2 regions of the Anaeromassilibacillus sp. D41t1_190614_C2 genome follow, and region 1 is predicted to be linked to the other one. Evidence: predicted binding sites of a transcription regulator. Region 1 holds the regulator's gene; the other holds the start of a gene.
What was found. The regulator NrdR, encoded in region 1, represses ribonucleotide reductase genes. The targets are predictions, from matches to a motif close to CACNANATNTNGTG.
Positions count from the first base shown of each region.

Region 2: the regulator NrdR is predicted to act here: its motif matches at 3,336-3,349, upstream of I2G69_RS05565 (anaerobic ribonucleoside triphosphate reductase).

Region 1 is NZ_JADMOD010000001.1:368,453-374,758, reverse strand. Features, by position in the region: gene I2G69_RS01590 (PASTA domain-containing protein) at 1-1,402, shown strand, start outside; gene I2G69_RS01585 (class I SAM-dependent methyltransferase) at 1,594-2,388, opposite strand; gene nrdR (transcriptional regulator NrdR) at 2,446-2,907, opposite strand; gene I2G69_RS01575 (sugar phosphate isomerase/epimerase family protein) at 3,010-3,795, opposite strand; gene I2G69_RS01570 (hypothetical protein) at 4,099-4,536, shown strand; gene abc-f (ribosomal protection-like ABC-F family protein) at 4,632-6,306, shown strand, end outside.
Region 2 is NZ_JADMOD010000004.1:106,772-111,916, forward strand. Features, by position in the region: gene nrdG (anaerobic ribonucleoside-triphosphate reductase activating protein) at 134-643, opposite strand; partial or broken gene nrdD (anaerobic ribonucleoside-triphosphate reductase) at 624-737, opposite strand; gene I2G69_RS05565 (anaerobic ribonucleoside triphosphate reductase) at 847-3,147, opposite strand; gene I2G69_RS05570 (pentapeptide repeat-containing protein) at 3,597-4,208, opposite strand; gene I2G69_RS05575 (hypothetical protein) at 4,223-5,145, opposite strand, start outside.

The DNA.
Region 1 (6,306 bases):
TGCACGTGATATTGCCCATTTGCGGGAACTCTCCACAATTGTCCAGATTTACGATATCTTCGAGGAGAATCACACTGCTTACACCGTATCCGAATGGCACGACAGCATTCCACTGCGCTATTATGTCGAACGCAGCGGCGGCAACCTCAACTGGAACGCCGCCCGGCAGCTTTTTATGCCGGTCCTTTCCGCTCTGAGCACCATGCATACGGCAAAGATCAGCCATTTGGGGATTTCCCCCGATACGCTGCGCATCATGAAGGATGGAAGGATGGTCCTGGGAAGCTTTTGCATTGCGCCGGTCCGCCGTGCGGATGCCGATCTTCCGGCCGATCTGACGCCGGGGTGTGCCGCCATCGAGCAGTATGTGATGGGGTATGTGCCCGATGAATCAACGGACGTATATGGGTTTGCAGCTTCCCTATTTTTTGCATTGACCGGGGAATTGCCACAGGACGCCCTCAAGCGGCGGGAAGACCCGCGGCTTTTGATTCCGACCAATATTTTGCGCACCATTCCGCCCCATGTGGTGACAGCATTGGCGAATGCACTGCAGGTTATGCCGGACAAACGCACAACTACATTTGAGCGGTTGCGTGCCGAGCTTTCCGCTGCACCAACGATTACAGCTACAATCGAGGGGCCGGAACTTTCGCAAGGGCTCGAAAATCGGGAACCTCCCCAAAAGAAAGAACACACGGCGGCCTGGATGTTAATTCCTTGCTTGGTGGCGCTGGTCTTGTTTACAGCCGTCGGCGTTATTTGGCTTTCTTATGGAGGGCCTTTTATCCAAACACAGACCTCTGAAGGGCTGGAGTCTGGAGCCGAAACCAGTTTATCCTCTTCCGACGCATCCGGCGGCGAAGAAACGGCTATGCTACAGTTAACCCCTGGCGAGTCGGCCATTCCAAACGATAAGATCGAAGCTCCGAACCTAATCGGGCAGAACTACGATTCCTTAATTGAGGTCACTTCCTCCGGGGCAGACTATCAAGTGCTCCGCTCCTCCGAAGAATTCAACGATGCGGTTCCGGAGGGGGAGGTCATCTCGCAATCGCCTGCCCCTGGGGAAGAAATGGAACGCGGCGGCTCCATCGTTGTGGTGGTAAGCAAGGGTCCGGAGATCCGCACCTTGCCGCCCATCGCTGGGAAAACACTCGCGGATGCTTCCACAACGGTTACCGCGGCAGGCTTTGTCCCTACAAAGGCCGAAGCATTCAGCGATACGATTCCATCCGGTTATGCGATCGGCTACCAAGGCTTGGAGGAAGGGAGCGAACTTCCCTATGGGTCTCAGGTGGTCATCGTCATCAGCAAGGGTCCGGAAAATCCGGATGCGTTGCTTTCCGAACCTGCGGAACCGTCTACAGAAGAGCAATCGTCTATTCCCTTGGTGGAATAATTGGCAATGGGTTATATAAAAAAGACAAGCTGGGAAAAGATTTCCCAGCTTGTCTTTTTTATATGTTTATATCCCTTTGTAACCATTGTGGGCGATCCAGCACAACATCTAACACACTTCTGTCTGAACAGGCGCACCATGGCTTCCGATATATAAACCTCGCAAACGGCCAAAATGCTTCACTGGCCGGCCTATTTTTTAACGCGCAAAACGGTCATCGCCGCATAGTGTTCAATGAAAAAATGTTCCGGCGCAATTTGCTGCAAAAGCTGCATATGTGCTTCTTCAAACGCCGCTACTTCCTTTTCAGAGAGGGACGCCCCGATCCCTCTGCATGCCTTCATTCTGCCGTTCCAGCTTTCCCGGGTGAACGGAATCTTTAAATCGAACAGGTATTCCTGTTCGACCGTAAAATACATCTCGGTTTCAGGAGGCAGTTCGATGGGATGCCTGGTCTCTCCCCCGCCGCTCCACGACGGATTATAGCGGAGTACCAATTGCTCGCTTGCACGTGCAATCGGGTCCTCCCCCGGCAGCCATGCCATATAGAGGATCGCAAGCCGTCCCCCGGGCCGGAGCATCCGCCGCAAGTTTGGCAAAAGCTTCTTTGCATCAAAATAGAAAAAGCACTGGCACGCTGTGACCACATCAAAAGTATGATCCGGAAAATCCACGGATTCCGCCGGGCAAGCAAAAAAATCGATCTGCATACCCGCCTGTTTTGCGAGCCGCCGGGCCTGTTCAATCTGTTCCGGTGAAAGATCGATCCCTACAAACTGCGCGCCATAGCAATACAGATTGCGCGGCAAAACCCCCGTGCCCGTCCCCAAGTCCAAAACGGTTTGCCCCTGTACACATAGGCCGGCGTCTAAAATCTGCCGGTAAAACATTTCGGGATAGATGTCCCGATATTTTGCATAATCTGCGGATGCCTTTCCCCAATCAAACGGCTTCCCACCGTCCACCTTTGGATTTACAACCGCCATGGCAATCCCTCCATAAAAAAGATGGCACAAAACTGCGCCATCTTCTCTCGTATACAATCAATCCCTGCGGGCTTTCATCATCCGGTCCAATTCTTCTTTAAAGGTTGCAATATCCTTGAATTCACGATACACAGAGGCAAAGCGCACATATGCAACCTCATCGATGGTTTTCAATTTCTCCATCGCGTACTTTCCAATCAGGCTTGATGGGACCTCGCGATCCAAGGAATTCTGCAAGCTTCCCTCGATTTCATCCACAACACGCTCTAAGGTATCAATGGAAACCGGGCGTTTCTCACAGGCGCGCAAAAGGCCATTCAACAACTTATTGCGGTCGAAGCTCTCGCGGGATTTATCCTTTTTAATGACAATGATCGGAACTGTCTCGATGACCTCATAAGTTGTGAAACGTTTCCCACATTTTAAGCATTCCCTACGCCGCCGAATACGTTCCCCTTCGTCCGTTGGGCGCGAATCGATCACTTTACTTTCATCATAACCACAATACGGACATTTCACAGCTATTACCCCTCCACAAGAAATTGTATGATTTTATCAAATTGTAACATATTTATGAGAAAAAATGCAAGATGTTTTGTCCGAAAAGGGTCGCTTTTTCCTTTATACGAGCTGTTGTACAACGTCCCTTGCCTCCTGCAATTCCGAAAGGGCCGAAAAGTTCTTGCGATAAACCTCAATCATCAAATCTCCTTGGTAATGAAAACCGAGCAGCATCTCCCGGAACCGCTGAAAATCCACGGTCCCGCGGCCAGGCAGCAGGCAATCGTAGCCGGGGGCGTTGTCGTTGATATGCACATGGACAATCCGCTCCCCCATGGCTTCACAGACCGCAAAAGGGTCCTGCCCTGCGCGGACTGCCTGCTTCAAGTCGATCACAAATGCGCACGTATCCCCCAGATACGCGCGCATCCGCCGGAGAAACCCAGGGGACTCACTGCGAAACTTATTGACATTTTCCTGCGCAACGGTTACGCCGTAGCACTGCCCCAACGCATAGAGCGCCGCATACCGTTCAAAATAGGTCTCTTCGGAAATGCCAGCATTGGCATAGTCCCTTTGCCCGTGCAGCACCACAATCGAAGCACCCAGACAGTTTGCCGCATCAAAATACTGTTTATAAAACTCCAAACTATCCTCAAACCGGCGTTCGTATTCAGAAAACAATAGGAACCCTTCATAGCCGGAGGTAAACGGATGTACCGATTTAATCTCCGCACCGTATGCATCCGCCACATTGCGCAGTTGCCGCAGATAATCCGGCGTAAACTCTGAAAAAGTATTTAAGAACACCTCAAACAAACGAAAATCCAGGGAGAGAAGCGTTTGAAAGGAGCGCTCCAACTCCAAAGGATAAAGACAGGCTGTGGAAATACCTGTTCGCATCATTCATACACCTCATTTTCTTGCTAGATACCGTTCTTTTTATTATAACACGTTTCACATCTTTTGACGTTTGAATCCCGTCGTTTGAAGGGATAAGGCCATTGCATCAGGCGGTCTGTCCCATGTGTTTCGATCGCAGCCGGGAATTTGCAGCTGATTGCTGCATCAAAACCTCTTGGGAAAAATCATTTGAAGTTCGCTGCCGCTTACACTGAACTGTATTATACCATCCTCCCCGAAAAAAAGCCAGATTAAACGGGCATGCCGGCGCACATACTAACCAAAAACAGAAAGGCGGCAAAAAGTATGGTCCAAAATCAAAATGTCCAGCTGTTAAAGGAACTCTATGAGGCCTCCCATATGGGGATTGAAGCGACCAACCTGGTCACCCCAAAAGTCAAAGACGAAAGCCTGCGCGAAGAAATCGAGCGCCAGCGCCAAACCTACAAAGGGCTTGCTGTCAAAACCGAGCGTATGCTTGCAGAGGCCGGCGAAACCCCGGATGCGGAATCCGCCATGAAGAAAGCCATGCTGTGGGGCTCAGTACAAATGAACACGCTGATAGATTCCTCCCCCACGCATATCGCGGAGATGATGATCAACGGCACCACCATGGGCATCGTGGATATGACCAAAAAGCTGAACCAGCTGGATGAAGCCGATGCCGGGGCCAAAAAGCTCGCAGAGGAATTCATCCGGGGGCAGCAAAAATCCATCGAGGTATTAAAGCAGCATCTATCTTGATTTCATGCTGGGAATTCTTTATAATGGAAGGGAACGTCTTTGGGCGTTCCCTATTTTTATGACCGGGCATCTTTGCCCACAAAAGGAGAATTTCCATGGCTTTGCTGAGTGCAAGCAATTTGAATAAATCCTTTGGCACCGACCTTGTATTTCGCAATGCTTCCTTTGAGATTCAGGAAAACGACCGCGTCGGCTTGGTTGGGGTCAATGGCTCCGGGAAAACCACCCTCTTTAAGATTTTAACCGGGGAACTCGACGCCGACAGCGGCAATATCTATAAGGCCAATGCCACTGTGCTGGGATATATGGAACAGCACGTCTGCCGCGATTTGGAACGCAGCGCCTACAGCGAGGTGCTCACCGTCTTTTCCGATCTGCTCGCAATGGAGAAGGAATTGGAAGAAATCAACCTGGCATTGCAGGCGCATCCCACCGACGCGCTGATCGAGCGCCAAGCGCTCCTCAACGACCAGTTCGTCCGGTTGGGCGGGCTCACCTGCCGGGCGCGGGCGCGTTCCACCCTTCTAGGGTTGGGGTTTGATGACGCGCAGATGGGAATGCCGATCGGCGTGTTGAGCGGCGGCCAGAAGGCGAAGCTTCAGCTCGCCAAAATGCTGCTCTGTGGCGCCAATCTTTTGCTCCTGGACGAACCGACAAACCATCTGGACATCACGTCCGTGGAATGGTTGGAGGATTTCCTGCGGGCCTATTCCGGCGCGTTCATCGTGATTTCCCATGACCGTTACTTCCTCGACCGCATCACCAACCGTACCTTTGAGATGGAAAATCACAAACTCACGCTTTATAAGGGGAACTATACCAATTATCTCCGGCAAAAGGAAGAGGACAACCTGGCCGTTCAGCGCAAGTACGAAAACACCACCAAGGAAATCCACCGGTTGGAGGGCATTGTCGCCCAACAACGGCAATGGAACCGCGAAAAGAACATCAAGACCGCGGAAAGCAAGCTGAAGATGATTGAACGCCTGGAGAGCACGCTGGAACGGCCGGACGAAGAGGTTGAATCCATCCACTTTGATTTTGGAATCCGGCAGCGCGGTGGCAACGACGTGCTGATGGTGGACGATCTAGCTCTCTCCTTTGACAACAAACAGTTGTTCCAACATGTGAATATGCACATCCGCCGTGGGGAGCGCGTCTTTTTGATCGGTCCCAACGGCTGCGGGAAGACGTCGCTTCTCAAGACGCTCCTGGGCATCCATTCCCCTACAAAGGGCGAGGTCCGCTTTGGCGCGGGGATCGAAACGGGTTATTACGACCAGATCCAGGAGGGATTGCATCCGGAAAAAACGGTGTTGGACGAGATTTGGGACAGCTATCCCCAGATGACGCAGACGGAAATCCGGAACGCACTGGCGGTATTCCTGTTCAAGGGGGAGGACGTGTTCAAGAGCGTTTCCGCCCTCTCCGGTGGAGAGCGGGCGCGCGTTCTGCTATTGCGCCTGATGCTCTCCCGCGACAATTTCCTCCTGTTGGACGAGCCCACCAACCACCTGGACATCGGCTCCTGTGAGGCGTTAGAGACGGCCTTACAGAGCTATGAGGGGACGTTGCTGATCGTCTCGCACGACCGTTATTTAATCAACAAGATCGCCGACCGCGTCTACTATCTGGACGAAACCGGCGTGAAGGAATACATTGGCAATTACGACAGCTATTTGGAAAAGGCCAAAGCGGTCGCCGTCCAAGAGACGCAGAAGGCTGCTCCGAAGGTCAACGAATACAAGCTCCGCAAGGAGCGCGAGGCCG
Region 2 (5,145 bases), on a different contig from region 1:
GTTCTTATTTTTATTTTAGCAGAAATTTCTCTAAACGTCCACCGTCTGTCATTCTTTTTCACCGCACAGAACCGAACGGCTACAAAAAGTGCCGCCCTTCGTTCCCACATTTGGGACCGCAAGGCGGCGCTGTTCATTCTTCGTCCAATTGCTCTACAACGACCCGCCCCTCTGCGCGGGTGCGGTTCAGGTCGATCACGCGCTGGTTGCTGCTCCCGCGGAAGTGGAGCGTCAAGTCGCGCTTGTCCTGCTCATAGCGGCCGTCGATCAAAACGTCCGCCTGCTGCAACAGCGCGTCCGTGTCCGGGTTGTGCTGTTCCAGGAGCTGCTCATAGGTATATCCTGTATAGACGGTCACATCGAGGCCGCTTTCGTGGATCTTCCGGGCCAGCTCTGCCAACGGCGCGGGCTGGCAAAACGGCTCCCCTCCGCTGAAGGTCACCCCTTTGAGCAGCGGGTCTTGCCGCATCTCCTCCAGGAGGCCGTCCGTATCCACCACATAGCCGCCCTCGAAATCGTGCGTCTGGGGATTGTGGCAGCCGGGGCAGTGGTGCGGGCATCCCTGCGTAAAGATCACATAGCGGATGCCCTTGCCGTCCACAATGGACTCCGGCACGACGCCACTAATTCTTAGAGAGGCCATGTTTTACACGGTCGTGCTCTTCCGCGCGCTTTGCATCGTTGAAACGGTCGATCGTGCCGACCAGATAACCGGTAATCCGGCGGATTCTCTCAAAGCCGACGCCCTCGCCGACCAAATTCGTTGTTGCATGGGTGGTTGCCATTGTTATCAAGCTCCTTTTTCGATTGATTTTATTTCTAGATATGTATGGATCATGGTTCTATTCAGGTTTTTCCCGCAAAGTGCGGCACGCCGGGGTAGCGCTTGCGCAGCTCGTCGAGCTTTTCCACCGGGACGCCCTCGCCCTCATGCCGGCCGCAGCGCGGGCATACGTCGTCGATCACGCCGGTATAGCCGCAGACCGGGTCGCGGTCCACCGGATGGTTGACCGAGCCATAGCCGATGCCGGCTTCCTTCATGCAGCGGATAATCGATTCGAATGCGTCCACATTCTTGGCGGTGTCGCCGTCCAGCTCCACATAGCTGATGTGCCCCGCGTTGGTCAATGCATGATAGGGCGCCTCCAGCTGGATCTTGCGGTAGGCGTTGATCGGATAATAGACCGGGATGTGGAAACTGTTGGTGTAATACTCGCGGTCCGTGATCCCGGGGATTACACCGTACTTCTTCTTGTCGATGCGGACAAAGCGGCCGGACAGCCCCTCTGCTGGCGTCGCCAAAAGCGTAAAGTTGAGCCCGCGCTTCTCGCTTTCGTCGTCCATGCGCTTGCGCATATAGCCGATGATCTCCAGGCCGAGCTTCTGGCTTTCTTCGCTCTCCCCGTGGTGCTTTCCGGTGAGCGCCTTGAGCGTCTCTGCCAGGCCGATAAAGCCGATGCTGAGGGTCCCGTGCTTGAGCACCTCGGCGATGTTGTCCTCCGGGCCCAGCTTGTCGGAATCGAGCCAGACCCCCTGGCCCATCAGGAAGGGATAGTTATAGACCTTTTTGCCGCACTGGATCTGGAAGCGGTGCAGCAGCTGGCGGATCACCAAGTCGATGCGCTTATCCAGCAGTTCGTAGAAGCGCTTGATGTCCCCCTTCGCCTCGATCCCGATGCGCGGCAGGTTGATGGAGGTAAAGCTCAGGTTGCCGCGTCCGCAGGTGGTCTCATGCGTGCGGTCGTGCACATTGCCCATCACGCGGGTCCGGCAGCCCATGTACGAGATCTCGGTGTCGTAGTCGCCCTCCTTGTAGTACTGGAGGTTGAACGGCGCGTCGAGGAAGCTGAAATTCGGGAACAGGCGCTTGGCACTGACCTTGCACGCCAGTTGAAACAGGTCGTAATTCGGGTCTCCTTCGTTGTAATTGACGCCCTCTTTCACCTTGAAGATCTGCACCGGGAAAATCGGGGTTTCGCCGTCGCCCAGGCCGCGGTCCGTGGCGAGCAGCAGGTTCCGGATGACCATGCGCGCCTCGGGGGATGTATCGGTCCCGTAGTTCAACGAAGAAAACGGCACCTGCGCGCCTGCGCGGGAATGCATGGTGTTCAGATTGTGCACCAGGGCTTCCATCGCCTGATAGGTGGCGTCGTTTGTGCTGGTGGTCGCCGCCTCCACCGCATACCGGTGGGCGTCGCGGGCTTCCTCCTCGATGATCTCTTCAAAGCCGTTCTCCCGCTGGTGGCGCGGCAGATACGCCGCAACCGCCTCGCCGTACTCGCCGGCATTGCCGAGCGTCACCGGGCCGGGCAGCTCCTTTTGAACTGTGGCCGCCAACGCTTTCGCGTCGTCCATGGACATCGCCTTTGTGATGTGCAGGTATTTGGCCAGCTCGCGGTAATACGCCTTGCGGAAGGTCTTCGCCACGCCCGGCGCCATGGAATAATCAAAATTCGGGACGCTCTGGCCGCCGTGCATCTCATTCTGATTGGCCTGGATCGCGATGCAGGCCAGCGCCGCATAGCTGCGGATGTCGTTCGGCTCACGGAGGAAGCCGTGGCCCGTGCAAAAGCCGCCCTTAAACAGCTTGAGCAGGTCGATCTGGCAGCAGGTTTCCGTCAGCATATAGAAGTCTTCGTCGTGGATGTGGATGTCGCCGTTGATGTGCGCCGCTGCAATATCCTTTGGCAGCACATAGTTGTTGATAAAGTATTTCGATCCCTCGGAACCATATTTGAGCATGGTCCCCATCGCGGTGTCCGTATCGATGTTTGCATTCTCGCGCTTGATGTCCACGTCGCGCGCATCCCGGAACGTCAGCTCCTTGTAGATGTCCATCAGGTCGCCCTCGGCCTGGCGGATCTTTGCGTGCTCCGCGCGGTACAGGATGTACGCCTTCGCGGTCTTCGCGTAGTCCTCCGCGATCAGCATTTCCTCCACCTTGTCCTGTACATCTTCTACCGTGGGGATCACGTCGTCTGCAAAAGCGCTGGCCACCCGCTTGGTCAGCTCGTCGAGCGCCGTGCCCGTCATCTCCTCCTCGGCGACGGCCACGTTTGCCTTAAAAATCGCGTTGCGGATCTTTTGGGCGTCGAATTCCACCACAACGCCGTTCCGTTTTTTGATTTGAATTGCCAAAGTCTCCATCCTCTCTTTTGCATCCCAGGGAAAGCCCTCCCGGGCAGCGCTCCAAAACGCCGGCCCCAACCGGCGGCTGCCCCGGCAAAAGCCCCTTTCCGGGCAAAACTCCTAGAAAAGGCCCTCCCGAACCGGCTCCCGCCAGCTCTACGCGGCTTTGCTTGCTTCTACAAGCTCCTCTTACCAGGATTGCATTTTACTACATATTGGGGTCAGTGTCAATATATAGTCTGACAAATACTAGATGTCGTATTTTCCCAAATTTCCTATCCAAAAAAGGCCCAAATCGCCGGAAACGCGCGGAAGAAGCCGTTCTTGCTCCCCGCGCGTCGATTCCATTCTGTATAATTTGTTCGCCAAACGCAACAAAAAAATTTTTTATCCTTGGGCACCGGTACCCCTTCGCCCAGTTACACGGCATCCTGCGAAGAAACCGTACGGCTCTTGCATCGTCTCTATCAACCGGATACGATGCATCCCAAGCTCTCCGCGAAGCGGACCGCTTGCTCCAGGTCGATTTTGGTCTCTTGGAACCGCATCTGCCGGACGTCCACGCCGTTGAACCTGGCGCCGCGCAGATCCGCCCCCTTCAGGGCGGCGTCCGCAAACACCGCGTGGGAACAGTCGCAGCCGCGCAGGTCCGCCTTTTCCAGGTTAGCCCCCCGGAAGAACGCATGCGCCAGGCAGACCCCCTGCAAATCCATGCGCCGCAGGTCGCAGCCGTCAAACACCGTATCCGAAAAATTCCCGCCGCGGATCGCAAAGCCCGTCAGATTGGCCCCGGCAAAACTGCTGCCGCTGCAATTGCAGCCCTCCATCTCCGCGCTGAACAGGCTGGCCCCATGGAAGGTACAGTTCTGAAACAGCGTGGCGTAATGCATGCTGCCGTGTAGCGAGGCAAAGGAAAAATTGCAGTTCAAAAAGGCGCAATCGCGGGTAATCAGGCCGCCCATCGAAGCGCCGTGGAAGCGGCAATTGACAAAGCGGATGCCGCGCAGTTCCAAATCGGTGAACGTTGCATCCCCCAGATCCTGCCCTTCATACTGTTTACAGGCAGCGTCGAATTCCATCCCAGGCCCCTCCATCAAGGCTTCCGCAGGCGCGGTACGATCAACACCGCCACCAGCCAGAACAGTTCAAACAACAGCAGCGCGGCGGTGCTGAGCTGTTTCAACCCGGAATAGCATGCCAGGAACGCCACCAGAAGGAACCCCAAGATCACCGCAACGGTCTGCAACGCAACCGCAACAGAGATGTTGCTGCGCTGCCGCACGCAGGCGGTCAGCATACGCATCATCGCGGTGGGGCGGCCCTTTGTCGCAAGCAGGGCGTCGGTGCGCTCGTCCGGCGCTTCAACCAGCTTCAAATATTCCTGTCCCAGGCGCTCCGGCAACACGCGGATCCCATGCTCGTCCAGGTCGAATACCTGCGCCAGCAGGCGCGGCGTAATATTCGGGTCGCAGGTGCGCACGATCAGGCTGATCCCGTTGTCCTCCATCCGGCGCAGCTCCGCCGCACGGCGGCGGTCCGAATTGTAAGAGAGGACGAACATAGCCACGAGATCCCCGCCGGAAGCCAGGTATACCACCTGCTTGCCCCCCAGCAGATATTTTTCTTCGTAGTCCCTCGAAGGCGGCTCGATGCCGTACCCCTTCATCAGGTCGCGGTTGCCGACCAAAATTCTCCGGCCCGAGACCCAGCCCACAACGCCCTTGTCGTCCTCATAGCTGAGGTTCTCGATCTTCGGCAGGATGTCGTGGTGGCTCTTGATAATCTGGTCAAATAGGTCGCTCAGGGGCCCCCCTGTGGCGCACATCAGCGCGGTGGCATCGACAATCGCGTCGTCGATGCGCTGGCCCCCAAACGTCTTAATCCCATTGAGGATCACTGTCCCCTTCGGGAACAGGTCCTTTGCATCGAGGATCACCGCATTCGCCGTGGAAAAGTGCTCGACCGCGGGATAGCCGACCACCATGGCCCCGACGCGCGTCGCCAGCTTGCTCAGGC